DNA from 3 places in the Streptomyces luteogriseus genome. Region 1 is predicted to be linked to each of the others. Evidence: riboswitches for the same ligand, from Rfam matches in the RefSeq annotation. Region 1 holds a riboswitch; each other region holds the start of a gene.
The links. Region 1 has a riboswitch for cobalamin ahead of BJ965_RS35725 (energy-coupling factor ABC transporter permease). Riboswitches for the same ligand answer to the same signal wherever they lie in the genome.
Positions count from the first base shown of each region.

Region 2: another riboswitch for cobalamin. It lies ahead of BJ965_RS12740 (ribonucleoside-diphosphate reductase subunit alpha); the one in region 1 lies ahead of BJ965_RS35725 (energy-coupling factor ABC transporter permease).
Region 3: another riboswitch for cobalamin. It lies ahead of BJ965_RS30060 (cobalamin biosynthesis protein); the one in region 1 lies ahead of BJ965_RS35725 (energy-coupling factor ABC transporter permease).

Region 1 is NZ_JACHMS010000001.1:8,040,099-8,047,766, forward strand. It holds partial or broken gene BJ965_RS35685 (zinc-dependent alcohol dehydrogenase) at 1-133, shown strand, start outside; gene BJ965_RS35690 (STAS domain-containing protein) at 128-460, opposite strand; gene BJ965_RS35695 (PP2C family protein-serine/threonine phosphatase) at 457-1,803, opposite strand; gene BJ965_RS35700 (alpha/beta fold hydrolase) at 1,803-2,606, opposite strand; gene BJ965_RS35705 (maleylpyruvate isomerase N-terminal domain-containing protein) at 2,680-3,336, opposite strand; gene BJ965_RS35710 (energy-coupling factor ABC transporter ATP-binding protein) at 3,417-4,271, opposite strand; gene cbiQ (cobalt ECF transporter T component CbiQ) at 4,268-5,017, opposite strand; gene BJ965_RS35720 (energy-coupling factor ABC transporter substrate-binding protein) at 5,024-5,392, opposite strand; gene BJ965_RS35725 (energy-coupling factor ABC transporter permease) at 5,389-6,090, opposite strand; cobalamin riboswitch at 6,121-6,305, opposite strand; gene BJ965_RS35730 (serine/threonine-protein kinase) at 6,435-7,668, opposite strand, start outside.
Region 2 is NZ_JACHMS010000001.1:2,992,876-3,000,543, forward strand. It holds gene mctP (monocarboxylate uptake permease MctP) at 1-1,240, shown strand, start outside; cobalamin riboswitch at 1,386-1,511, shown strand; gene BJ965_RS12740 (ribonucleoside-diphosphate reductase subunit alpha) at 1,636-3,993, shown strand; gene BJ965_RS12745 (ribonucleotide-diphosphate reductase subunit beta) at 3,993-5,000, shown strand; gene BJ965_RS12750 (hypothetical protein) at 4,913-5,155, opposite strand; gene BJ965_RS12755 (GlxA family transcriptional regulator) at 5,249-6,211, shown strand; gene BJ965_RS12760 (bifunctional albaflavenone monooxygenase/terpene synthase) at 6,224-7,594, opposite strand; gene cyc1 (epi-isozizaene synthase) at 7,591-7,668, opposite strand, start outside.
Region 3 is NZ_JACHMS010000001.1:6,748,467-6,756,134, forward strand. It holds gene cobN (cobaltochelatase subunit CobN) at 1-1,741, opposite strand, end outside; gene BJ965_RS30055 (cobyric acid synthase) at 1,738-3,246, opposite strand; gene BJ965_RS30060 (cobalamin biosynthesis protein) at 3,248-4,201, opposite strand; cobalamin riboswitch at 4,302-4,459, opposite strand; gene BJ965_RS30065 (hypothetical protein) at 4,575-4,796, opposite strand; gene BJ965_RS30070 (inorganic phosphate transporter) at 4,830-6,089, opposite strand; gene BJ965_RS30075 (class II aldolase/adducin family protein) at 6,398-7,129, shown strand; gene BJ965_RS30080 (alpha/beta hydrolase family protein) at 7,212-7,668, shown strand, end outside.

The DNA of each region.
Region 1 (7,668 bases):
CGCCGCCTCGGGAGGGGTCGACCCCGGGAAGGTCGTCTCCCACGTCATCGACTGGGAGGACCTGCCGGCCGCGCTGCCGGAGAAGCACCTCAAGCCGGTCTTCGTCCGGGCCGGGGCCGAGGACGGGTCATGACGCGGCGCTGGAGTCCGGGCGCAGCGTGAAGACCTGGTCGAGGCCGACGAGGGTGAGGACGCGCAGCAGGTTCGCCGGTACGGCGGCCAGGACGATGTCGGCGTCGGCGGCCAGGGCGTGCTGGCGGGCGGCGAGCAGGGCGGTGATGCCCGAGGAGTCGCAGCAGGCGAGGCCGGACAGTTCGAGGACCAGACACTGCCCCGGTGACAGGGGGAGTTGGTCGAGCCGGCCGCGCAGGACGGGGGCCTGGTCGAAGTCGAGGTCGCCGGCCACGTGCAGCACGGGCCCGGTCGCGCTGTCGCGCTGACTGATGCTGAGCGGGTTCATGAGGTGTGGTTCGTCGCGGGGTCTATGAGGGAGGGGGTGGCGGGAACGCCGAGCGCCAGCAGGGCGGTGTCGTCGTCGAGGCCGTCGCCGAAGCTCTCCAGCAGCCCGGTGAGGGCGGTGATCACTTCGTGCGGTGAGGCGGGGGCGTGGTCGGCGGCGAAGGCGTGCAGGGCGTCCTCGCCGTACAGGTCGTCGCGGCCGGGGCCGGTCCGAGCCTCGGTGAGGCCGTCGGTGTACAGCACGACCGTGTCACCGGGCGCCAGGACGGTCTCGGCGGTGCCGATCGGCGCGCCGGGGACGACGCCGATGAGCAGCCCGCCGGGGGTGGGCAGGAACTCGGCGCGGCCGTCGGACCGCAGCACGAGCGCGGGCGGGTGACCACCGGAGGCGAGGCGCACGGTCGTCGGCCCGTGCTCGCCGCCCGGCTCGACGATCCCGAAGATGCAGGTGCAGTACCGGGGATTGCCGTCGCCCGTGTACCGCTCGTGCAGCACGGCGTTCAGCGTGCTCAGCGCCGAGGCCGGATCCGGGTCGTGGTGGGCCGCGGCGCGCAGGGTGTAGCGGGTCAGCGAGGTGAGGGAGGCGGCCTCCGGGCCCTTTCCGCACACGTCCCCGAGGAAGAACGCCCACCGGTCCCCCGCCACGGGGAACAGGTCGTAGAAGTCGCCGCCGAGCTGGTCCGGCGCCGCCGTGTGGTAGTGGACGGCCGACTCCAGGCCCGGCACGGCGGGCAGCGAGTCCGGCACGAGGGAACGCTGCAGGACGGCGAGCGCGTCGGCCAGCCTGGCCCGGTCCGCCTCGGCCTGCCGCCGGGCCTCGTCCGCCTCGGCGTGGGCACGCTCCGCTTCGGCGCGGGCCCGCTCGGCCTCCTCGCGGCGGCGCAGGAGCTCCTTCTCGTAGGAGCGGCGGTCCGAGGCGTCGAAGACGGTGATCCGGATCAGCAGGGGCTCGCCCTCGCTGCCGTGCTTGATCACCGCGGAGACCAGCACCGGCAGCGGGCCACCCTCCTGGCGTCGCATGTCCAGGGCGATGCCCCTGAGCTCCCCCTGCATGCGCAGCAGGGGAGCGAAGTGCGTCTCGTGGTACAGCTTCCCGCCGATGCTGAGCAGGTCCGCGAAGCGTTTGCGGCCCGCCACCGCCTCACGGTCCAGCCCGAGCCAGTCCAGGAGGGTGTTGTTGATCTTGGCGATGGTGCCGTCCATCATCGTGGACAGGTAGCCGCAGGGCGCGGACTCGTACAGGTCGTCCGCGCTGTCCTCCAGCAGCGCGGTGAACGCCGCGTCCGTGCTCGCCTCGCCCCCGGTCCCGGTGGGCTCCGGCACGCCGCCGCCCGTACGGCACATCACTGCAGGGACTCCAGAAAATCGAGGATCGCCCCCGTGGTGGCCTGCGGCGCGCTGAGCTGCGGGCAGTGCCCGGTGGCGTCGAGCGTGACCAGCCGGGAAGCGGGGATCGCCGCGTGCACGTAGGCGCCGACCTCGCGGGGCGCGATGGCGTCCTGCTCGCACTCCAGGACGAGGGTCGGCACGGAGACGCCCTTCAGGTCGTCGCGGCTGTCGGTGAGGAACGTCGTACGGGCGAAGACGCGGGCGATGTCGGGGTCGGTGGCGCAGAAGCTGTTGGTCAGCTCCTGGCCCAGCTCCGGCCGCTCCGGGTTGCCCATGATCACCGGGGCCATCGCGGACGACCAGCCCAGGTAGTTCGCCTCCAGGGAGGAGAGCAGCTCGTCGATGTCCTCCGTGCTGAAGCCGCCGCGGTACCCCTCGTCGTCGATGTAGCACGGCGAGGGCGTCACCATCACGAGCGCCCCGATCCGCTCCGGCGCCGCCTGCGCCGCCAGCACCCCGACCATGGCACTCACCGAGTGCCCCACGAACACCGCCTGCCGCAGGTCCAGCTCCTCGCAGACGTCGACGACGTCGGCGGCATAGCCCTGGAGCGACGCGTACCGCTCCTCGCTCCAGGCCGCGAGGTCCGAGCCGCCGGAACCGACGTAGTCGAAGAGCACCACCCGATAGCGCCGCGAGAGCTCCGGCACCACCAGCCGCCACATGTTCTGGTCGCACCCGAACCCGTGTGCCAGGACCAGCACGGGCGCGTCGTCGGGGCCCACGACGTTGACGTTGTTCCTGCCACGGATGTCCATGCCGACCATGCTCCCACCTCGGCCGGAGGGATTCGACGGCGGGCCGACGGGCGACGCGGCGACGACACGGAAATCAGCCCAGGTAGAGCGGCACCTTCGAGGCCAGCTCGCCCAGCCGCGCCTGCTCCTCCTCCGTCGGCTGCCGCCGCCCGGTGCCGACCAGCAGGGCGTCCACGTCGTGGAAGGCGGACGGGAACGGGCTCCCCGCGATCTGCTCCAGCATCTCCCGCGACCGGACGAGACCCTCCGCGGGCGGCTGCTCCGCGTCCGGGAGGCAGGCGATCAGGTCGAGGTGGTGCAGCGTCCACTCCATGACGTACGTGGAGAGGAAGTCGCCCACGGTGAGGATCTCGTCACGGGTGCCGACCCGCCCGGCCGGGTCCGCGAGCAGGGCCGCGCGGCCCGCCGCCGAGCCGACGTCGTCCAGATGGAACTTCAGCAGGCTCGGATCCTCGTACGCGGCGGCCAGCCGGACGGTCAGCGCGTCGAGCGGGTCGTCACCGGTCGGCGGGGCGGCGGAGACGTCCCAGTAGGTCAGCGCGTCCCGCGTCGGTTCCCGGTCGGACGGGGTGGCCAGCGTGATCAGGACGTCCTGGGCATCGACGATCAGATGACACACCAGGTCCCGTACCAGCCAGCCCGTACAGCCGGACGGCCGCCCGAAGTCCTCGTCGGAGAGCTCCGCCACCGCCGCGCGCAAGGCCGTCCAGGTGTGAGAGAAGAGATCCACCTCGACACCGTAGTGCGACGCCGCGACGCAGGACCAGCAGGTTTCGGGCGACCGCCGGCGTCACGCACGCGCCGGCGCCCTCACCCTCCGGACGCCCCCAGCCGTCCGCCCACCAGGGCGGCGAGTTCGTCCGCTGTACGCGGGCCGGGCTCCGCCTCGGCCAGCAACCCCTGCGCGCGCAGGAGCTCCGCCGCAGCCGCGCCCCACGGCAGGCGCAGCCCCGCCTCCCGCAGGAGGTCGGTGCGGGCCAGCGCCGCGGCCGCGGGACCGGTGCGGACACCGGACGGGGTGAGGAGCGCCGCGTCGTCGGCCCAGCGCAGAGCGAGGTCGACGTCGTGGGTGGCCATCACCACCGTGGTGCCGGCGGCGCGGAGGCCGTCGAGGGTCGTGAGGAGCCGCTCCTGGCCGTCGGGGTCGAGCCCGGCCGTCGGCTCGTCGAGGACGAGGACGCGCGGCCGCATGGCGACCGCGCCCGCGATGGCGGTGCGCTTGCGCTGCCCGTAGGAGAGCAGATGGGTGGGCCGGTCGGCCAGGGCCGTGATGTCCAGGGCGGCGAGCGCCTCCGCCACCCGCGCCCGTACCTGCGCGTCGTCGAGGCCGAGGTTCAGCGGCCCGAACGACACGTCCTGCTCGACGGACGCCGCGAACAGCTGGTCGTCCGGATCCTGCACGACCAGCTGCACCGTGGTCCGCAGCCGGGTCAGCCCCTTGCGGTCGTACGACACCGGCTGCCCCTGGACCGTCAGCCGCCCCTCGTGCGGCTTCAGCCCGCCGGAGAGCAGCCGCATCAGCGTGGTCTTGCCACTGCCGTTGCGGCCCAGCAGGGCCAGCGAGCGCCCTTCGCGGATGTCGAAGTCGAGCCCGCTGAGCACGGTCGGGCCGTCCTCGTAGGCGAAGGACGCGCCCCGCAGGGCGACGAGGGCGGGCTCGCTCATGTCAGCGGCCTTTCCAGTACGAGGGTGAGGACGGCCAGCGCCGCGAGGAGCGCGCAACTGACCGCCGTGAAGCGGACGGAGACCCGGGCCTCGGGCACCAGGACGCGCAGGGTGCCGTCGTAGCCGCGCCCGGCGAGTCCCGCCTGGAGCCGGGTCGCCCGGTCGAAGGCGCGGACGAACGCGGTGGCGCCGAGGCCGGCCAGGGAACGCCACTCCGCGGCCCGGTGGGTGTGCCCGAGCCGGGCCGCCTGGGCCTCCCGGATACGCCGCATGGAGTCCAGCAGCAGGAAGCTCATCCGGTACGTCACCAGCGCGACGTCGACGACCGGCGCGGGAACCCCGGCCCGGACCAGACGGGGCAGCAGGTCGGACATGGGTGTGGTGAAGGCGAACAGCAGCACGCCCAGGGAGGCCGCCGAGGTGCGCAGCAGCAACTCCCCGGCCCGGAGCGGCCCGTCGTCCGCGAGGGAGACGAAACCGCCCGGACCGCCGACCTGGACGAGCAGCGTGACCGCGCCGGTCACGCAGAAGCCCAGCGGCACCCGGTAGGCCCGCCACAGCCGACGGCCGGGCACACCGGCCGGCCCCAGCAGCACCACCAGGGCGGTCAGCAGCACCAGGGCCGCGCCCGGCCAGGGCGGCAGCGAGATCGCGAGCACGGTGAGGCCGAGCCCGAGCACGGCCTTGTCCACGGGATGGCGGCGGCGCCAGCGACTGCTGTGCGCCGCCGCGTCGATCGGCAGCACCCGGGCTCAGTCCTGTTCCGCGGTGGACTTCCCGGCGGCGCCGGCGAGCGCGCTGTCGGCCTCCCGCTCCAGCGCCCGCTGCTCGCCCTGCCTGCGGCCCCGGCGCAGACCGAAGTAGTAGGCGAGGACCCCGGCACCGAGAGCCGCCTGGAGGGAGAACAACGCCGACTCGATCTCACCGGACGGCGGTTCGTACAGCGGTGAGAACCACGGTTCGTAGTCCGGCTTCAGCTCGGTGATCGCCGTCTCGGCCTCGCCGTCGGAGCCCGTGAACGGCTCCTTCTTGTGGTCGCCGAGACCGAGCGCCAAGGGCAGCACGGCGAGCGCGGCCACGAGGAACAGCAACACCAGGTTGATCTTCGTGTTCCTCTTCATCGCGCCGCCACCTCGGTCTCGGTCCGGGTCTGCTTCTTGGCGAGGAGCACACCCAGCCGGGTCAGTTCGCCCTTGCTGGACTGCACCAGCAGCCGCATCACGAGCACGGTCAGCAGACCCTCGCTCACCGCGAGCGGGATCTGCGTGACGGCGAAGATGGAACCGAACTTGCCGAGCGCGCCCAGGAATCCGCTGCCCGGGTCGGGGAACGCGAGCGCCAGCTGCACGCTGGTGACGCAGTAGGTGGACAGGTCGGCGACGAACGCGCCGGAGAACACCGCCACCATCAGCGGCGCGTTGGAGCGCCGCAGCAGCTTGTAGACGGCGTATCCGGCCCAGGGGCCGACGATCGCCATGGAGAAGACGTTGGCGCCGAGCGTGGTCAGGCCGCCGTGCGCGAGCAACAGCGCCTGGAACAGCAGGGTGATGGTGCCCAGCACCGCCATGATGGGCGGCCGGAACAGGATGGCTCCGAGGCCCGTGCCGGTGGGGTGGGAGCAACTGCCGGTGACGGACGGCAGTTTCAGGGCGGACAGGACGAACGTGAAGGCGCCGGACGCACCGAGGAGCAGAGTGCTCTCGGGGTGCTCGCGCACTTCACGGGTGAGCGACCGGACCCCGTGGACGACGAACGGCGCCGACGCGACGCCCCAGGCGACCGCGTGCGCCGGAGGAAGGAAACCCTCGGCAATGTGCATGGCTCAGCAGACCCTCTCCAGCACCTCGTGGATGGTTGACGCGCCTTGGCCGGTCTCCTGGCTGACGGGTACCACCGCCCGGACTCCGCCTTCCCGGGTCACAAGGACCCAGTGGCTGCCCGTGAGGGCTGGAGCCGGACTTCCCGATTCACAGTGGCGAGGGCCGCACCGGCATCACACCGGATTTCCCGTTCACCAAGGCCTGGTGACAATAAGGCCGGGGTAAGGGCGATGACAAGCCACCCAGGGGGCGCGCGAGGGGGCGCCCACTCGCACACCGGCGCATCCCCCGGCTGATCCACACGCCACGGTCAGGGGCGCCACCGTGCGACGTCCGGGCCGTGTCAGCCGTCGCCCTCGTCGTCCCCGCCGCCGTCGCCTTCCCCGTCATCCCCGGCCTGGCCCGGCTTCTCCGGCGTCGGCTGCTCCGGCCCGCCCGCGCCCGCCTCTTGCGTCGGAGCCGGGGATCCGGGTGCGGGCGCGTCGGGTGTCGGGGAAGCGGCCGGCACGGACGGAGTGACATCGGCCACGGTGCCGGTGGCCGGCGTGCCGGCCACCCCCGGACCGGCCGCCGGACCGGCCCCGGGACCGGCCTCGGAACCGGCGGACGAAGACGACGCGCTGTCGGTGGACGGCGTGGCGGCGGGGCTGCTCGCGGTCGGGGACGCGTCGGGCTCGGTGCCCTCCGCGGTCGTGTCGGGTGAGAACCAGCGCATGCCGATGAGCATCGCGGCGAGGAAGAGCGCCGCGGCGGCGGCCGTCGCGGCCAGTCGCGACCGGTTGCCCGGGCCGCCGCGCCCGCGGGAGCGGCCCGAACGCCCCGCCTGGGCCGCCCGGGCCGCGCTGCGGTGTCCCGTGGTGGCGGGCAGGGCGTACGTGGTCGGGGTGCCGGCCTCGGCCGCCGCGTACGGCCCCGGCCCGGCGGGCATCGCCGTGGACGTCGTCCTGGGCCGCGGCGGCGAGGCCTGCGGCAGCGGCTCGGGCAGGCCACGCCAGGCGCCCCCGGCGAACCACTCGGCGGCCTGCTGGGCGGTGGGCCGGTCCTCGGGCTGCTTGGCGAGCAGACCGAGGAGGTAGTTCTCGAACGCCGGTGGCAGTCCGGTGACTCCGAGCTCTCGGGGCGGCACGGGGGCGGAGTCGAGATGCTGGTGGAGGAGGGCCACGGCGGTGTCGGCCTGGAACGGTGGACGTCCGCTGAGGAGCTGGTAGAGCACGCAGCCCAGGGAGTACATGTCGGAGGCGGGACCCGCCTGCTTGCCCAGGGCGCGCTCGGGAGCGAGGTAGAGGCCGGTGCCGACGATCTGCCCGGTGGCGGTGAGCGCGGCGCCCGGGTCGTCGAGGAACCGCGCGATGCCGAAGTCGCCGATCTTCAGGGTGCCGCCCGTGTCCAGCAGCAGGTTGGCGGGTTTGACGTCCCGGTGCACGATGCCCTGCCCGTGCGCGGCGGCGAGTCCGGCGGACGCCTGTGCGGCCAGATCGGCCACCTGCTCGGCGGGGAGGGCGCCGGAACCGGCCAGCACTCCGGCGAGGCTGTCGCCCTCGACCAGCTCCATCACCAGGTACAGCCGGTTGTCGTAC
Region 2 (7,668 bases), 5.0 Mb from region 1:
GGCGGTGGCCGTGACGGGCATCCTGGCGACGATGCCGTACATCGCGCTCCAGCTGGTCGGCATCCAGGCCGTGCTGGACGTGATGGGCGTCGGCGGCGGCGAGAACACCAACTGGTTCATCAAGGACCTGCCGCTGCTGATCGCGTTCGGCGTGCTGGCGGCGTACACGTACTCGTCGGGTCTGCGGGCCCCCGCGCTCATCGCGTTCGTGAAGGACACGCTGATCTACATCGTCATCGCGGTGGCGATCATCTACATCCCGATCAAGCTGGGCGGCTTCGACGAGATCTTCGCCAAGGCCGGTGAGGCGTACAGCCAGACCAACCCGGCGACGGGCGCGCCGCGCGGTGCGCTGACGCCGGCCGAGCCGGGCCAGTGGACGTACGCCACGCTGGCGTTGGGCTCCGCCCTGGCGCTGTTCATGTACCCGCACTCGATCACGGCGACGCTGTCCTCGAAGAGCCGTGAGGTGATCCGCCGCAACACCACGATCCTGCCGCTGTACTCGCTGATGCTGGGGCTGCTGGCGCTGCTCGGGTTCATGGCGATCGCGGCCGGCATCAAGGTGCAGAACGGGCAGCTGGCGATTCCGCAGCTGTTCGAGACGATGTTCCCGGACTGGTTCGCGGGTGTGGCGTTCGCGGCGATCGGCATCGGCGCGCTGGTGCCCGCGGCCATCATGTCCATCGCGGCCGCGAATCTCTTCACCCGCAACATCTACAAGGACTTCATCAAGCCGGACGCCACTCCGGCACAGGAGACGAAGGTCTCCAAGCTGGTCTCCCTGCTGGTGAAGGTCGGCGCGCTGGCCTTCGTCCTGACCATGGACAAGACGGTCGCCATCAACTTCCAGCTGCTGGGCGGCATCTGGATCCTGCAGACCTTCCCGGCCCTGGTCGGCGGCCTGTTCACCCGCTGGTTCCACCGCTGGGCGCTGCTCGCGGGCTGGGCGGTCGGCATGGTCTACGGCACGGTCGCGGCGTACGGCGTCGCCTCCCCGACGCAGAAGCACTTCGGCGGCTCCGCGAAGGAGATCCCGGGCATCGGGGAGATCGGCTACATCGGCCTCACGGCGTTCGTCCTGAACGTGGTGGTGACGGTGGTCCTGACCTTCGTCCTGAAGGCCCTGAAGGCCCCCGACGGCATCGACGAGACCAAGCCGGAGGACTACACGGCGGACGCGGGCGACCCCGGGGTCCAGGTGGAGCTTCCGCCTGCGACTGCCGGCTCCGCCCACTGATTCCAGGGTTCCGGCCCACCACGAACACCCCGCAGCGGGCCGTCGTGACCACGTGTCACGGCGGCCCGCTGTCACGTAAAGCTGACGCTCCGACACCACCGCGACACAACATCTGGGGGTGCCAACCGAGCCCGGCACAAGATGTATGCTCATGCTCGCTGTCGCCGCAGGGGAATCCGGTGCGAATCCGGAACTGTCCCGCAACGGTGTACTTGTGCATGTTCCGTGCGCAAGCGTCAGTCCGAGGACCTGCCGACAGCGCGCCCGGCCACCCGGCCGGTGTGCCCTGACGTCCGGGCCTCGTGGAATGGGCCGGTGGACGCGACGCCGCGTGCGCTCGTGTGCTGCCCCCTGCCCTCGACGAGGCCCCCGTGCCGAGCGAGGGAGAGCCCCACGTGACCATCGCGCCAGCCGAACCGGTCTCAGCCACCGAGGAGGAGCACGACGCTCCCGGTACCGCGCTGCTGCGGACCCTGACCGAGCTGACCGCCGACCTCCCCGACGCCGACCCCGGCCGGGTCGCCGCCGCCGCGCTGCGCGGCCGGTCCGCCGCCGCGGACGAAGCGGAGTTGCGGGAGCTGGCGACGGAGGCCGCGGCCGGTCTGATCTCCGAGGACCCCGCCTACTCCCGGCTGGCCGCCCGGCTTCTGACCATCGGCATCCGCGAGGAAGCCGCCTCGCAGGGCGTCACGTCCTTCACCGAGTCCGTGGCGGTGGGCCACCGCGAGGGCCTCATCGCCGACCGCACCGCCGAGTTCGTCCGGCTGCACGCGACCCGGCTCGACGCCCTGATCGACACCGGCGCCGACGACCGCTTCGGCTACTTCGGCCTGCGCACGCTGCACAGCCGCTACCTGCTCCGGCACCCGATCACCCGCAAGGTCGTCGAGACGCCCCAGCACTTCATGCTGCGGGTGGCGAGCGGCCTCGCCGAGGACGACACCACCCGCGCGCTGGAGGAGGTCGCGGCCCTCTACCGGCTGATGAGCCGCCTCGACTACCTCCCCTCCTCCCCCACCCTCTTCAATTCGGGCACCCGGCACCCGCAGATGTCGTCCTGCTACCTCCTCGACTCCCCCAAGGACGAGCTGGACTCCATCTACGACCGCTACCACCAGGTGGCCCGGCTGTCGAAGCACGCCGGCGGCATCGGACTGGCTTACTCCCGCATCCGCGCCCGCGGTTCGCTGATCCGCGGCACCAACGGGCACTCCAACGGCATCGTCCCGTTCCTGAAGACCCTCGACGCGTCGGTCGCCGCGGTGAACCAGGGCGGCCGGCGCAAGGGCGCGGCCGCGGTCTACCTGGAGACCTGGCACTCCGACATCGAGGAGTTCCTGGAGCTGCGCGACAACACCGGTGAGGACGCCCGCCGCACGCACAACCTGAACCTGGCGCACTGGGTGCCGGACGAGTTCATGCGGCGCGTGAACGCCGACGCGCAGTGGTCGCTGTTCTCCCCCTCGGACGTGCCGGAGCTGGTCGACCTGTGGGGCGACGAGTTCGACGCCGCGTACCGTGAGGCCGAGGCGAAGGGTCTCGCGAAGAAGACCCTGCCCGCCCGTGAGCTGTACGGCCGCATGATGCGCACCCTCGCGCAGACCGGCAACGGCTGGATGACCTTCAAGGACGCCGCCAACCGCACCGCCAACCAGACGGCCGAGCCGGACCACGTCGTCCACTCCTCCAACCTCTGCACGGAGATCCTGGAGGTCACCGACGACGGGGAGACGGCGGTCTGCAACCTGGGCTCGGTCAACCTGGGTTCCTTTGTCGACACATCGACTGGCGGCCTGGACTGGAAGCGGCTGGACGAGACCGTCCGTACGGCCGTGACCTTCCTCGACCGGGTCGTCGACATCAACTTCTACCCGACCGAGCAGGCGGGCCGCTCCAACGCCCGCTGGCGTCCGGTCGGCCTCGGCGCGATGGGCCTTCAGGACGTCTTCTTCAAGCTGCGTCTGCCCTTCGACTCGCCGGAGGCCAGGGCCCTCTCCACCCGCATCGCCGAGCGGATCATGCTCGCCGCGTACGAGGCCTCCGCCGACCTCGCCGAGCGCAACGGGCCGCTGCCCGCCTGGGAGAAGACCCGCACGGCCCGGGGCATGCTGCATCCCGACCACTACGACGTAGAACTGACCTGGCCGGAGCGCTGGGCGGCCCTGCGGGAGCGCGTCGCCACGACCGGCATGCGCAACTCGCTGCTCCTCGCCATCGCCCCCACGGCCACGATCGCCTCCATCGCGGGCGTGTACGAGTGCATCGAGCCGCAGGTGTCCAACCTGTTCAAGCGCGAGACGCTGTCGGGCGAGTTCCTCCAGGTCAACTCCTACCTGGTGGACGAGCTGAAGCGGCTCGGCGTGTGGGACGCCCGCAGCCGGGAGGCCCTGCGTGAGGCCAGCGGCTCGGTGCAGGACTTCGCCTGGATCCCCGAGGACGTGCGCGCCCTCTACCGCACGGCGTGGGAGATCCCGCAGCGCGGTCTGATCGACATGGCGGCGGCCAGGACTCCGTTCCTGGACCAGTCCCAGTCCCTGAACCTGTTCCTGGAGACGCCGACCATCGGCAAGCTCTCCTCGATGTACGCCTACGCCTGGAAGTCCGGGCTGAAGACGACGTACTACCTGCGCTCGCGCCCGGCGACCCGCATCGCCCGCGCCGCCCAGGCCACCTTCCCCGCGCAGGCCACCCCGGACCCCGAAGCGGTCGCCTGCTCCCTGGAAAACCCCGAGTCCTGCGAGGCCTGCCAGTAATGAGCACCCAGAACCTTCTCGACCCCGGCTTCGAGCTCACCCTGCGCCCCATGCGCTACCCGGACTTCTACGAGCGCTACCGGGACGCCATCAAGAACACCTGGACCGTGGAGGAGGTCGACCTCCACTCGGACGTCGCCGACCTCGCCAAGCTGTCACCGGCGGAGCAGCACCTGATCGGCCGGCTGGTCGCCTTCTTCGCCACGGGCGACTCCATCGTCGCGAACAACCTGGTGCTGACGCTGTACAAGCACATCAACTCCCCGGAGGCGCGGCTGTACTTGTCGCGCCAGCTGTTCGAGGAGGCCGTGCACGTCCAGTTCTATCTGACGCTGCTCGACACCTATCTGCCCGACCCGGAGGATCGCACCGCGGCTTTCGCGGCCGTGGAGAACATCCCGTCCATCCGCGAGAAGGCCTCGTTCTGCTTCAAGTGGATGGACTCCGTCGACAAGCTCGACCGGCTGGAGACCCAGTCCGACCGTCGCCGGTTCCTGCTCAACCTGATCTGCTTCGCCGCGTGCATCGAGGGCCTGTTCTTCTACGGCGCCTTCGCGTACGTCTACTGGTTCCGCAGCCGGGGCCTGCTGCACGGCCTGGCCACCGGCACCAACTGGGTGTTCCGCGACGAGACGATGCACATGTCCTTCGCCTTCGACGTGGTCGACACCGTCCGCAAGGAGGAGCCGGAGCTGTTCGACGACCGGCTCCAGCAGGAGGTGACGGACATGCTCCGGGAGGCCGTCGAAGCCGAGCTGCAGTTCGCGCGCGACCTGTGCGGTGACGGCCTGCCGGGCATGAACACCGAGTCGATGCGGCAGTACCTGGAGTGCGTCGCCGACCAGCGGCTCACCCGCCTCGGCTTCGCTCCGGTCTACGGCTCCGAGAACCCCTTCTCCTTCATGGAGCTCCAGGGGGTTCAGGAGTTGACCAACTTCTTCGAGCGACGGCCCTCCGCGTACCAGGTGGCGGTGGAGGGCACCGTCGACCTGGACGAGGACTTCTGAGCCGGAAGCTCTCCGCGGGCCTCCTGGGCCTCCCGGATCTGACGGTCGATGCGCCTCTCGCGCACCAGGCCGATCACGGACGGGAGGATCAGGAGGACCAGGATCCCGAGGGTGGCGGTCAGTCCGATGAGTGCTTCGATCTGGTTCGTGTTCATGGACACCACTGTCGCTCCGATGACTCCTTACCGTCAGTGGCAGTACTGCCGTAGACCCTCGAATTACTGCCACGGACGAGGCACACTGGATCCATGCTGCAGAACGTGGCCGTCGCCCTCCTCGACGGCGTGAACCCCTTCGAACTCGGCGTGGTGTGCGAAGTCTTCGGCACGGACCGGAGCGACGAGGGCCTGCCGGTCTACGACTTCGCCGTCGCCTCGGCCGAGGGCCCCGTGCTGCGCATGAACTCGGGCTTCTCGCTCCAGGTGGAGCACGGCCTGGAGCGGCTGGAGACGGCGGATCTGATCGCCGTGCCGGCGGGGTCCAGCTACGCGTCCCGGGACTTCCCGCCGGAGCTGCTGGACGCCCTGCGTCACGCGGTCGACCGCGGTGCGCGGGTGCTGAGCGTCTGCTCCGGTGTCTTCGTGCTGGCCGCGGCGGGGCTGCTGGACGGCCGCCGGTGCGCCACGCACTGGAAGCACGCGAAGGACCTCGCCCGGCAGTACCCGCGCGTGGCCGTCGAGCCGGACGTGCTCTACGTCGACGAGGACCCGGTGATCACCTCCGCCGGCACGGCCGCCGGCATCGACGCCTGCCTCCACCTGGTGCGCAAGGAGCAGGGCACCGAGGTCGCCAACAAGATCGCCCGCCGGATGGTGGTGCCGCCGCACCGCGACGGCGGCCAGGCCCAGTACATCGAGCGCCCGCTCCCCCAGCCCGAGGGCGACACCATCGGCGAGGTGCTGGCGTGGATGGAGCGCCATCTCGACGAGGAGGTCACCGTCGAGCAGCTCGCCGTCCAGGCCCATATGTCCCCGCGCACGTTCGCCCGCCGCTTCCAGCAGGAGACGGGTACGACTCCCTACCGCTGGATCCTGCGCCAGCGCGTGCTGCTGGCCCAGCGGCTGCTGGAGGCGACGGACGAGACCATGGACGCGATCGCCGGCCGGACGGGGTTCGGCAACGCGGCCACCCTGCGCCACCACTTCGTCCGGGCGGTGGGGACGACCCCGAACGCCTACCGACGGACCTTCAGGGGCCCCGAGGCGGCCTGAGTCCGGGAGCTCTCATCTCGCCACCGGCCGCACCCGCAGGTCGTGCGGCCGGAGCGTGATCCCGACGCGGGTGGCGTCCTTCGACCCCGCCACCTGCTCGAAGCGGTACCGGGTGGCCAGCGCCGCCGTGACCAGCGTCAGCTGGGCCATCGAGAAGTGGTCGCTGGGGCACTTGCGGTTGCCGACACTGAAGGGGCTCATGGCGTGTTTCGGGATGTCCTTGACCCGGTCCGGAAGCCAGCGGTCGGGGTCGAACTCCAGGTGCCGCTCGTACGACTTCGGGTCGCGCTGGATCGCGTACGGGCTGTAGATGATGTCCGCCCCGGACGGAATACTGTATCCACCGAGTTCCGTGTCCCGCACCGCCCGACGGGTCAGAATCCAGACGGCCGGGCTCAAACGCATGGACTCGACGACGACATTGTTGGTGTGCCTGAGTCCTCGGACGTCTGCGAATACCACCGGCCTCCCACCCGTGACGGCTTGCACTTCGTCATGCACCCGGTCGGCGTGTTCGGGGTGCTCCGCGAGCATATGCAACAGCCACATGATCGTGGAGGCGATGGTTTCGCTGCCGGGGGTGAGGATCGCGACGACCTGATCATGGATCTCCTGTTCCCCGATCGGGTCGCCATTCTCGTCCTTCGCCTCCAGCAATGCCGTCAGCAAATCGTCCGGCTTTTGACCGGATGCCCGGCGCTCGGCGACGATCTCGTCGACGAGGAGATGCAAATCGGCCAATGCCCGGTTGAATTCGCGATTGGCCGGGAGCGGCAGGTTGTAGAGCGGTCCGAGCGGGACCACCATCCGCCGGTACATGCCTCGGAAGACGGTGGCGAGGGCGACGCACAGCCGCTCCGCCCGCTCGTCCATGTACTCGCCGCGCAGCAGACAGCGGGCCGCGATGCGCACGGCCACCCGGAAGGACTCGGACGTGCAGTCGATCGTCTCGCCGGACTTCCAGCGCTCGGCGAGCGCGTGCGCCTCCTCCTCCATGATCGGGCCGTAGCCGGGGATCGCGTCGAGCCGGAAGGCGGGCTGGATGGTGCGCCGCTGGCGCCGGTGACGCGGGCCGTTCGCCGTGGCCACGCCTTCCTTGCCGAGCAGGCCCTCCAGGGACTCCCACAGCGGTCCGGCGATGATGAAGTCGTTGCTCAGCGCCAGGGCGCCGGTCAAGGCCGGGGCGGTGACCGCGTACACCGTCTTCGGCCCGAGCTTCAGCCGCACGACATCGCCGTGCTCGCGCAGCCGGGACATGAAGGCCAGCGGGTCGCGGGCCAGCCTCCAGCCGTGCCCGAGCACGGGGACACCTCCGCCCGCCCGGGGCGGTTCCCGCAGCTCCACGGCCGGCGGGGTTTCGGGCTGCACAGACTCGACGGTCATTTCTCACCTGCCGCTTCGTTGTTGACGTACGGGGGCGTGGACCGGTCGTCCCAGCTGTCGACCATGTACCGGCC
Region 3 (7,668 bases), 1.3 Mb from region 1:
CCAGCTTGGCCAGGTCGCCGTAGGTGTCGGCGCGGGCCATCGGCGGCACGAGGTGGTCGACGACCGTGGCGTGCCCGCGCCGCTTGGCCTGGGTGCCCTCGCCCGGGTCGTTGACGATGAACGGGTAGATCAGCGGCAGTTCCCCGAGGACCGCGTCCGGAGCGCAGCCCCCGCTGAGCCCGAGGCCCTTGCCCGGCAGCCACTCCATGGTGCCGTGCTTGCCCATGTGCACGACGGCGTCGGCGCCGAAACTGTTCTCCAGCCAGCGGTAGGCCGCCATGTAGTGGTGGGACGGCGGCATGTCCGGGTCGTGGTAGATCGCGATCGGGTTCTCGCCGAAGCCGCGCGGCGGCTGGATCATCACCACGACGTTCCCGAACTGCAGCGACGCCAGCACGATGTCGTCGCCGTCGACGTAGAGGCTGCCCGGCGGCTCGCCCCACGCCTCCGTCATGGCGTCCTTCAGCTCCGGGTCGAGCTTCTCGAACCAGGCCCGGTAGTCGGCCAGCGGCACCCGCGCGGGCGCGGCGGCCAGCTGCTCCTCCGTCAGCCACTCCACGTCGTGCCCGCCGGCGTTGATGAGCCGGTGGATCAGCTCGTCACCCTCGTCCGGATGCCCCTCGACGACGTACCCGGCGTCCCGCAGCGCGTCCAGCACCCGCACCGCCGAGGCGGGGGTGTCGAGCCCGACCGCGTTGCCGACCCGCGAGTGCTTGGTCGGGTACGCGGTGAAGACCAGCGCCAGCTTCTTCTCGGCGTTCTCCTTGTGCCTGAGCCGCGCGTGCCGTACGGCGATGCCGGCGACGCGCGAGGCACGCTCCGGGTCCGCGACGTACACCGGCACGTCGTCCGGGCCCTGCTCCTTGAAGGAGAACGGCACGGTGATCAGCCGCCCGTCGAACTCCGGGATCGCCACCTGCATCGCGGCGTCCATGGGGGAGAGGGCGGCGTCCGAATCCGCCCAGGCCTGCCGCGAGGACGTCAGGCACAGGCCCTGCAGCACCGGGATGTCCAGCTCGGCGAGGGCGCCGATGTCCCAGGCCTCCTCGTCACCGCCCGCCGAGGCCTGCGAGGCGTGGGTGCCGCCCGCGGCGAGGACGGTGGCGACCAGGGTGTCCGCCTGCCCGAGGATCTCGTACAGGCCCGCGTCCGCCCCGCGCAGCGAACCGCAGTACACGGGCAGCGCGTTGGCGCCCCGCGCCTCGATCGCGTCGCACAGGGTGTCCACGAAGCCGGTGTTGCCGCTCAGCTCGTGCGCCCGGTAGAAGAGCACGCCGACGGTCGGACGGCCCGGCTCGAGGGCGCGCTCGCCGTGGACGCCGTACTCCGGCATCTTCCGCGGCTCGACGAACCCCTCGCCCGTCAGCAGCACGGTGTCGGACAGGAACCGGGCGAGTTCGGTGAGGTTGTCCGGCCCGCCCTCCACGAGGTACTTCAGCGCCTCGGCGACGACACCGGCCGGCACGGACGACTCGGCCATCAGCTCCGCGTCCGGCACGGACTCGCCGCCGAGCAGCACGGTGGGGACACCGGAGGCCTTCAGCGCGGCGAGCCCGTCCTCCCAGGCCCGCTTGCCGCCGAGCAGCCGGACGACGGCGATGGCCGCCCCGTCCAGCAGGGCCGGAAGCTCCTCCCGGACGTCCACGCGGGTCGGGTTGCCGATCCGGTAGTCGGCACCGGAGGCGGCCCGGGCCGCCAGCAGGTCCGTGTCGGCGGTCGACAACAACAACACAGTGCTCATGCGGGTGCTCCCGGTGGAATGAAGGGCAGTCCTTGCGGCGCGCCGGACTCGATGAGCCGCCACAGCGCGTCGGTGTCCGCGTGCTGTTCGATCAGGTCGCCGAGCCGGTCGAGCTGCTCCTCGCGCAGCGCGGCGAACGAGGTGTCCGGCGCGGGCACGAAGCGGCGGCCCGCGGCGGCCGCCACCTCGCGCAGAAAGGCCCGCCGGAAGCCGTCCGACTCCAGTGAGCCGTGCCAGTGCGTGCCCCAGGTCTGGCCGACCCGGCAGCCGTCCAGGAAGGGAATCCCTCCCGTGACGTCGGCGACCCCGTGGTGGATCTCGTAGCCCTCGACGCGTTCGCCGAGGGCCTCGCCCCGCGGCCGGGTGAGGGTCTTCTCGCGGGCGAACCGCACCCGCACGGGCAGGATCCCGAGCCCGTCGACGTGGCCCCGGCGGCTCTCGACGTCGTCCTCGATGTGCTCGCCGAGGATCTGGAATCCGCCGCAGATGCCGAGGACGGGCCGCTGCTCGGCTGCCCTGCGGACCAGGGCCTCGGCGAGCCCGCGCTCGCGCAGCCACTCCAGCGCGCGGACCGTCCCGCGGGTGCCGGGCACGATGACGAGGTCGGCGTCGGACAGTTCCTCCGGCCGGTCCACGAACCGCACCACGACGCCCGGTTCGGCGGCCAGCGCGTCCACGTCGGTGAAGTTGGACATGAGCGGCACGGCGCAGACCGCGACGCGCAGCACGTCCTCGCCGACGGGCGGCGCGACGACGGACTCCCGCACCGCTCCCCGCAGGGAGACCCGCAGCCCGTCCTCCTCGTCGATCCCGAGCCCGTGCCGGAACGGCAGCACACCGTACGTCTTCCGCCCCGTGAGCCCGAGCAGCATGTCCAGCCCCGGCTCCAGCAGGGAGACGTCCCCGCGGAACTTGTTGACGAGGAACCCGGCGACGCAACGTTGGTCCTCGGGCGACAGCAGCGCCACCGTCCCGAAGAACGAGGCGAACACCCCGCCCCGGTCGATGTCGCCGACGACGAGCACGGGCAGCCCGGCGTTCCGGGCGATCCCCATGTTCACGATGTCCGTCCGCCGCAGATTGATCTCGGCGGGAGAACCGGCCCCCTCACAGATCACCGCGTCATACGTGCCCCGCAACTGCTCCAGGCAGTCCAGCACCGTCCCGAGCAACTGCTGCTGCCGTCCGCCGTGGTAGCCGCGCGCACTCAGCTCCCCGACCGGCTTGCCCAGCAGCACGACCTGACTGCTCTGCTCGCCACCGGGCTTGAGCAGCACGGGGTTCATCAGCGCGGTCGGCTCGACCCGGCAGGCCTGCGCCTGCATGGCCTGCGCCCGCCCGATCTCGGCCCCCTCCGTCGTCACGAAGGAGTTCAGGGACATGTTCTGCGCCTTGAAGGGCGCGACCTTCACGCCCTGGCGCACCAGCCACCGGCAGATCCCGGCGGTCACGACGCTCTTGCCGGCGTCGGAGGTGGTGCCGGCGACGAGAAGCCCACCGCTCATGTCATTTCCCCCTGTTCGATGACCGCGTGCTCATCAGCAACCGCGCCCCGGCGCACACCCCCAGCGCGAGCCAGGTGACACGCTTCGACAGCCGCACGGCCCGCTCGACGTCGTGCGTGCCGACGGCCCGCCCCCGCGTGTTCAGCACGGGCCGGTGCTCCACCCGCCCGCCGTACGAGAGCGTCCCGCCCAGCCGCACCCCGAGGGCCCCCGCGAACGAGGCCTCCACGGGCCCGGCGTTGGGACTCGGATGCTGTGCCGCGTCGGCCCGCCAGGCCCGCACGGCCCCCCGCGGTTCCGGCCCGGCCAGCACGGCGAGTACGGCGGTCAGCCGCGCTCCCGGCCACCCCGCGAGGTCGTCCAGCCGCGCGGAGGCCCACCCGTACCGGCGGTAGCGGGCCGATTTGTGCCCGACCATGGCGTCCAGGGTGTTGACGGCCCGGAAGCCCAGCAGCCCCGGCACCCCGCCGACGGCCCCCCACACCAGGGCCCCCACCACCGCGTCGGAGGTGTTCTCGGCGACCGACTCGACCACGGCCCGGGCCATGCCGTCGGCGTCGAGTGCCTGCGGGTCCCGTCCGCACAGATGCGGCAGCCGGGCCCGGGCGGCCTCGACGTCCCCGGCCTCCAGGGCACGCCCGATGGTCCGGGCCTCCCGGGCCAGCGACGTGCCCCCGACGACGGCCCAGGTGGCGGCCGCGGTCAGCGCGACGGAGGCGACGGCGGACGGCCGCACGGCACGCGCGGCGACGGACCCGAGGGCGACGGCGCCTCCGGCACACACGGCGGTGTGCAGCGTGCCCCACCCGCGGTGGTCCCGCCACAGCACCCGTTCCACGGCGCCCGCGGCCCGCCCGAACGCGGCGACCGGATGCCCCCGGCGAGGATCACCGAGCAGCAGGTCACCGATCAGGCCGGCGGCGGCGCCGTACGCGAAGACGCGACCGGCACCCATGGGCTCAGCCGGCCGGAAGGGCGGGCGGGGGTGGGGCGTTGAACCTCGGTCGGCAGCCGCGCATGGCGATATGTGTCCTCACTCAGGGTGTCCACGCCCTGGTTCGACGAGACCGGCGGTGAGAGTTCCTGGCTCCCGGGGATTGCTACCCCGGTGACAGTGGCGGGACCGCGCCGGACTTTCACCGGCTTCCTCTCCTGCCGCCGTATTGGCCCCGGCAGTCCACCACGGCCGGGAACCGCCGTCAACTTGCCGTTGACCTGCGAGGGGAGAGTGTGGACAACCCCACATCGCCTCCGCGTACACACGACGACCGGGCGGCACGGAACCGAAGTCCCGTGCCGCCCGGCGGACACGACGTGACGTCAGGCCCTCAGGCCACGATCAGATAGATCCCGTACCCGACGGCCGCCGCGCACGCCGCGAAGCACGCGTACGCGCCGGTGACCGCGAGTCCCGCGGTCCCGCCCTCGGCCACCGCGCGCTCGCGGCGCGACAGGCCCGTGATGCCGAGGGTGAACAGGCCGACGAGGGCCACGGTGACCACGAGGCTGACACCGAAGACGGAGCCGAGCGCCGCCCAGTCGATCTTCATATCGGAGACTCTTCCTTGTTGCCGGTGGCGGGGTCAGACCGTGGTGGTCGGGGTCGGCGTGCGCTCGGCGGTGGCCTGCGACGGGAACGCGGGGACCGGGTCCTCCGCCGCCGTGGCCGAACCACTCGCGGGGGGCGGCGTCACCGCGGCGATCGCCGTGGTGATCACGCCCGCGGGCTCCGCGGTGTCGGCGTCGGTGTCGTTGACGTTGGTGTGGTCGACCACCTCGCGCCGCGACAGCTTCCAGATCGCTGCGCTGGAGGCGATGAGGAAGACGGCCACCACGGCGGTGCCCCAGCTGCCGAAGCCGGTGACGTACTCGGCGAGCGCGCCCACCAGGGCCGCCGCCGGGAGCGTCAGACCCCATGCGACGAACATCCGTGTCGCGGTGGACCAGCGGACCACGCCGCCCTTGCGGCCGAGCCCCGCGCCCATCACCGAACCGGACACGGAGTGCGTCGTGGAGAGGGAGAAGCCGAGGTGCGAGGAGGCGAGGATGACCGTGGCCGCGGACGTCTGGGCCGCGAAGCCCTGCTGCGGCTGGAGGTCGGTGAGGCCCTTGCCCATGGTGCGGATGATGCGCCAGCCACCCAGGTAGGTCCCGAGCGCGATGGCGAGACCCGCCGAGAGGATGACCCACATGGGCGGGTCGGAGTCGGGCGCGACGGCGCCGCCGGCGACCAGGGCGAGGGTGATGACACCCATCGTCTTCTGCGCGTCGTTGGTGCCGTGGGCCAGGGAGACCAGGCCCGCGGAGGCGATCTGGCCGGCCCGGTAGCCCTTCTTGGACGCCTTGCCCTCGGCCTTGCTGCCGAGCGAGTACGTCAGCCGGGTGGCGAGCAGCGCCGCGACGCCCGCGACCAGCGGGGCGGCGATCGCCGGGATGAGCACCTTGGTGACCAGCACGTCGCCGTGCACCGCGCCGACGCCCGCCGAGGCGATCGTGGCGCCGATCAGACCGCCCATGAGGGCGTGGGAGGAGCTGGACGGCAGGCCGACCAGCCACGTCAGCAGGTTCCAGAGGATCGCGCCGACCAGGGCGGCGAAGATGACCTCGGGACGGATGCCGGCCTCGTCGACGAGGCCCTTTGAGATCGTGTTGGCGACTTCGACGGACAGGAAGGCGCCGACCAGGTTGAGGACCGCGGACATGGCCACCGCAACCTTGGGCTTCATGGCGCCCGTGGAAATGGTCGTGGCCATCGCGTTCGCGGTGTCGTGGAAACCGTTCGTGAAATCGAACGCGAGAGCGGTTACAACCACAATCGCGAGGATCAGCGAGAAGCTTTCCATTTACCCAGGCAATCGTTCGAGGTCATTGGCCAGACGAACGTAGGCAACCTGAGTGAACGGAAGATGAACTGGGAGGGGCGCAGGGGTGACCGCAACGGGGGATCCTCGTTCCGCCCCGGAGCGGCGGCCCCGTGTCCCCGTGGCCAGGTGCCCCGAGCGAACCACTTCAGCCCGTCGAGTGACCCTCTGAAGGTGTTCCGGTCACCCGGCAGTGCCCCCCGCCGTCGTTGTGTACGAAGCGCACGGTTTCCGGACCGAAGTGCCCCCGCCCGACGGCGCTTTGCGTCCCGCCCTGGCAGGATCGCGGCATGGCGGAGCAGCGAGGCGACGAGCGGGGCACGAGGGACGTACGCGGGGGCGCGCGAGGCGCGGGGGAGTCGCGGCTCAGGAGTGCGCGCCCCGAGGAGGCACACGCCTGGGAGGACCTCGTCGCCACGGCCCGCCGTACGGTCTCGGACGGACTCGTCGTCGGCACGTCCGGCAACGTCTCGGTGCGCGTCGGGGACACCGTCCTCGTCACGCCGTCGGGCGTCCCCTACGACCGGCTGGCGCCGGACGACGTGACCGGTGTGGACCTCGACGGCCGGCAGGTCCTCGGCACGCTCGTCCCGACCAGCGAGCTGCCCATGCACCTCGCGGTCTACCGCACCACCGGCGCCCTGGCCGTCGTCCACACCCACGCCGTCCACGCGACGGCCGTCTCGACGCTCGTGAGCGAGCTCCCGCTGATCCACTACATGGCCGCCGCGCTCGGCGGCCCCGTCCGGGTCGCCCCCTATGCCACGTACGGCACCGACGAGTTGGCCGAGAACATGCTCCGCGCCCTCGCCGACCGCTCCGGGTGCCTCCTCCGCAACCACGGCACCGTCACCCACGGCGCCACCCTCGCCCAGGCCTACGACCGCACCGCCCAGCTGGAGTGGATGTGCCGCCTGTGGCTCACCGCCTCCTCGGTGCCCGGCCTGTCCCCGAGCCTGCTGTCCCGGGAACAGCTGACGGAGGTGGAGGAGCGGCTGCGCGGTTACGGGCAGCGAGGCTGAGCCGCCCGCACGGCCGCCGCGGACGTCACCCCGCCGCTGCCTCCCACTGGTCACCCACGGGATCCGCCAGGACACTGGAGCCGTGCGCACTGTCAAAGCGACGGCCGCTGCCGTCACCGCCGTGATCGGAGCCGGTGCCGCCGCGGTGGCCGCCGGCCGGCTCGCCAGCGACGCCGCGCTCAAGGCGCCCCCCGGCAGGCCCCTGCCCACCGAGCCCCGGCTCACGGTGCACGGCACGGCCGCCGGGCAGATCAGCCTCACCCGGGACCTCGCCGCCCTGCGCCCCGGCCGCTACGGCCTCTCCGGCAACGGCTCCCACGCGGTCGTCGGCCCCGTCCTGACCGGCGCCTCGCAATCGGCCGACACCGTCGTGCGCCGCCTGGAGAGCGTCACCCACGGCACGCTGACCTCCGGCGACAAGGTCTGGCTCACCCCGAACGTGTACGTCGGCAACCCCGGCGCCGCCCTCGGACTCGAATACGCCGACGTCGACGTCCCCGGCGAACTCGGCGCCCTGCCCGCCTGGTTCGTGCCGGGCA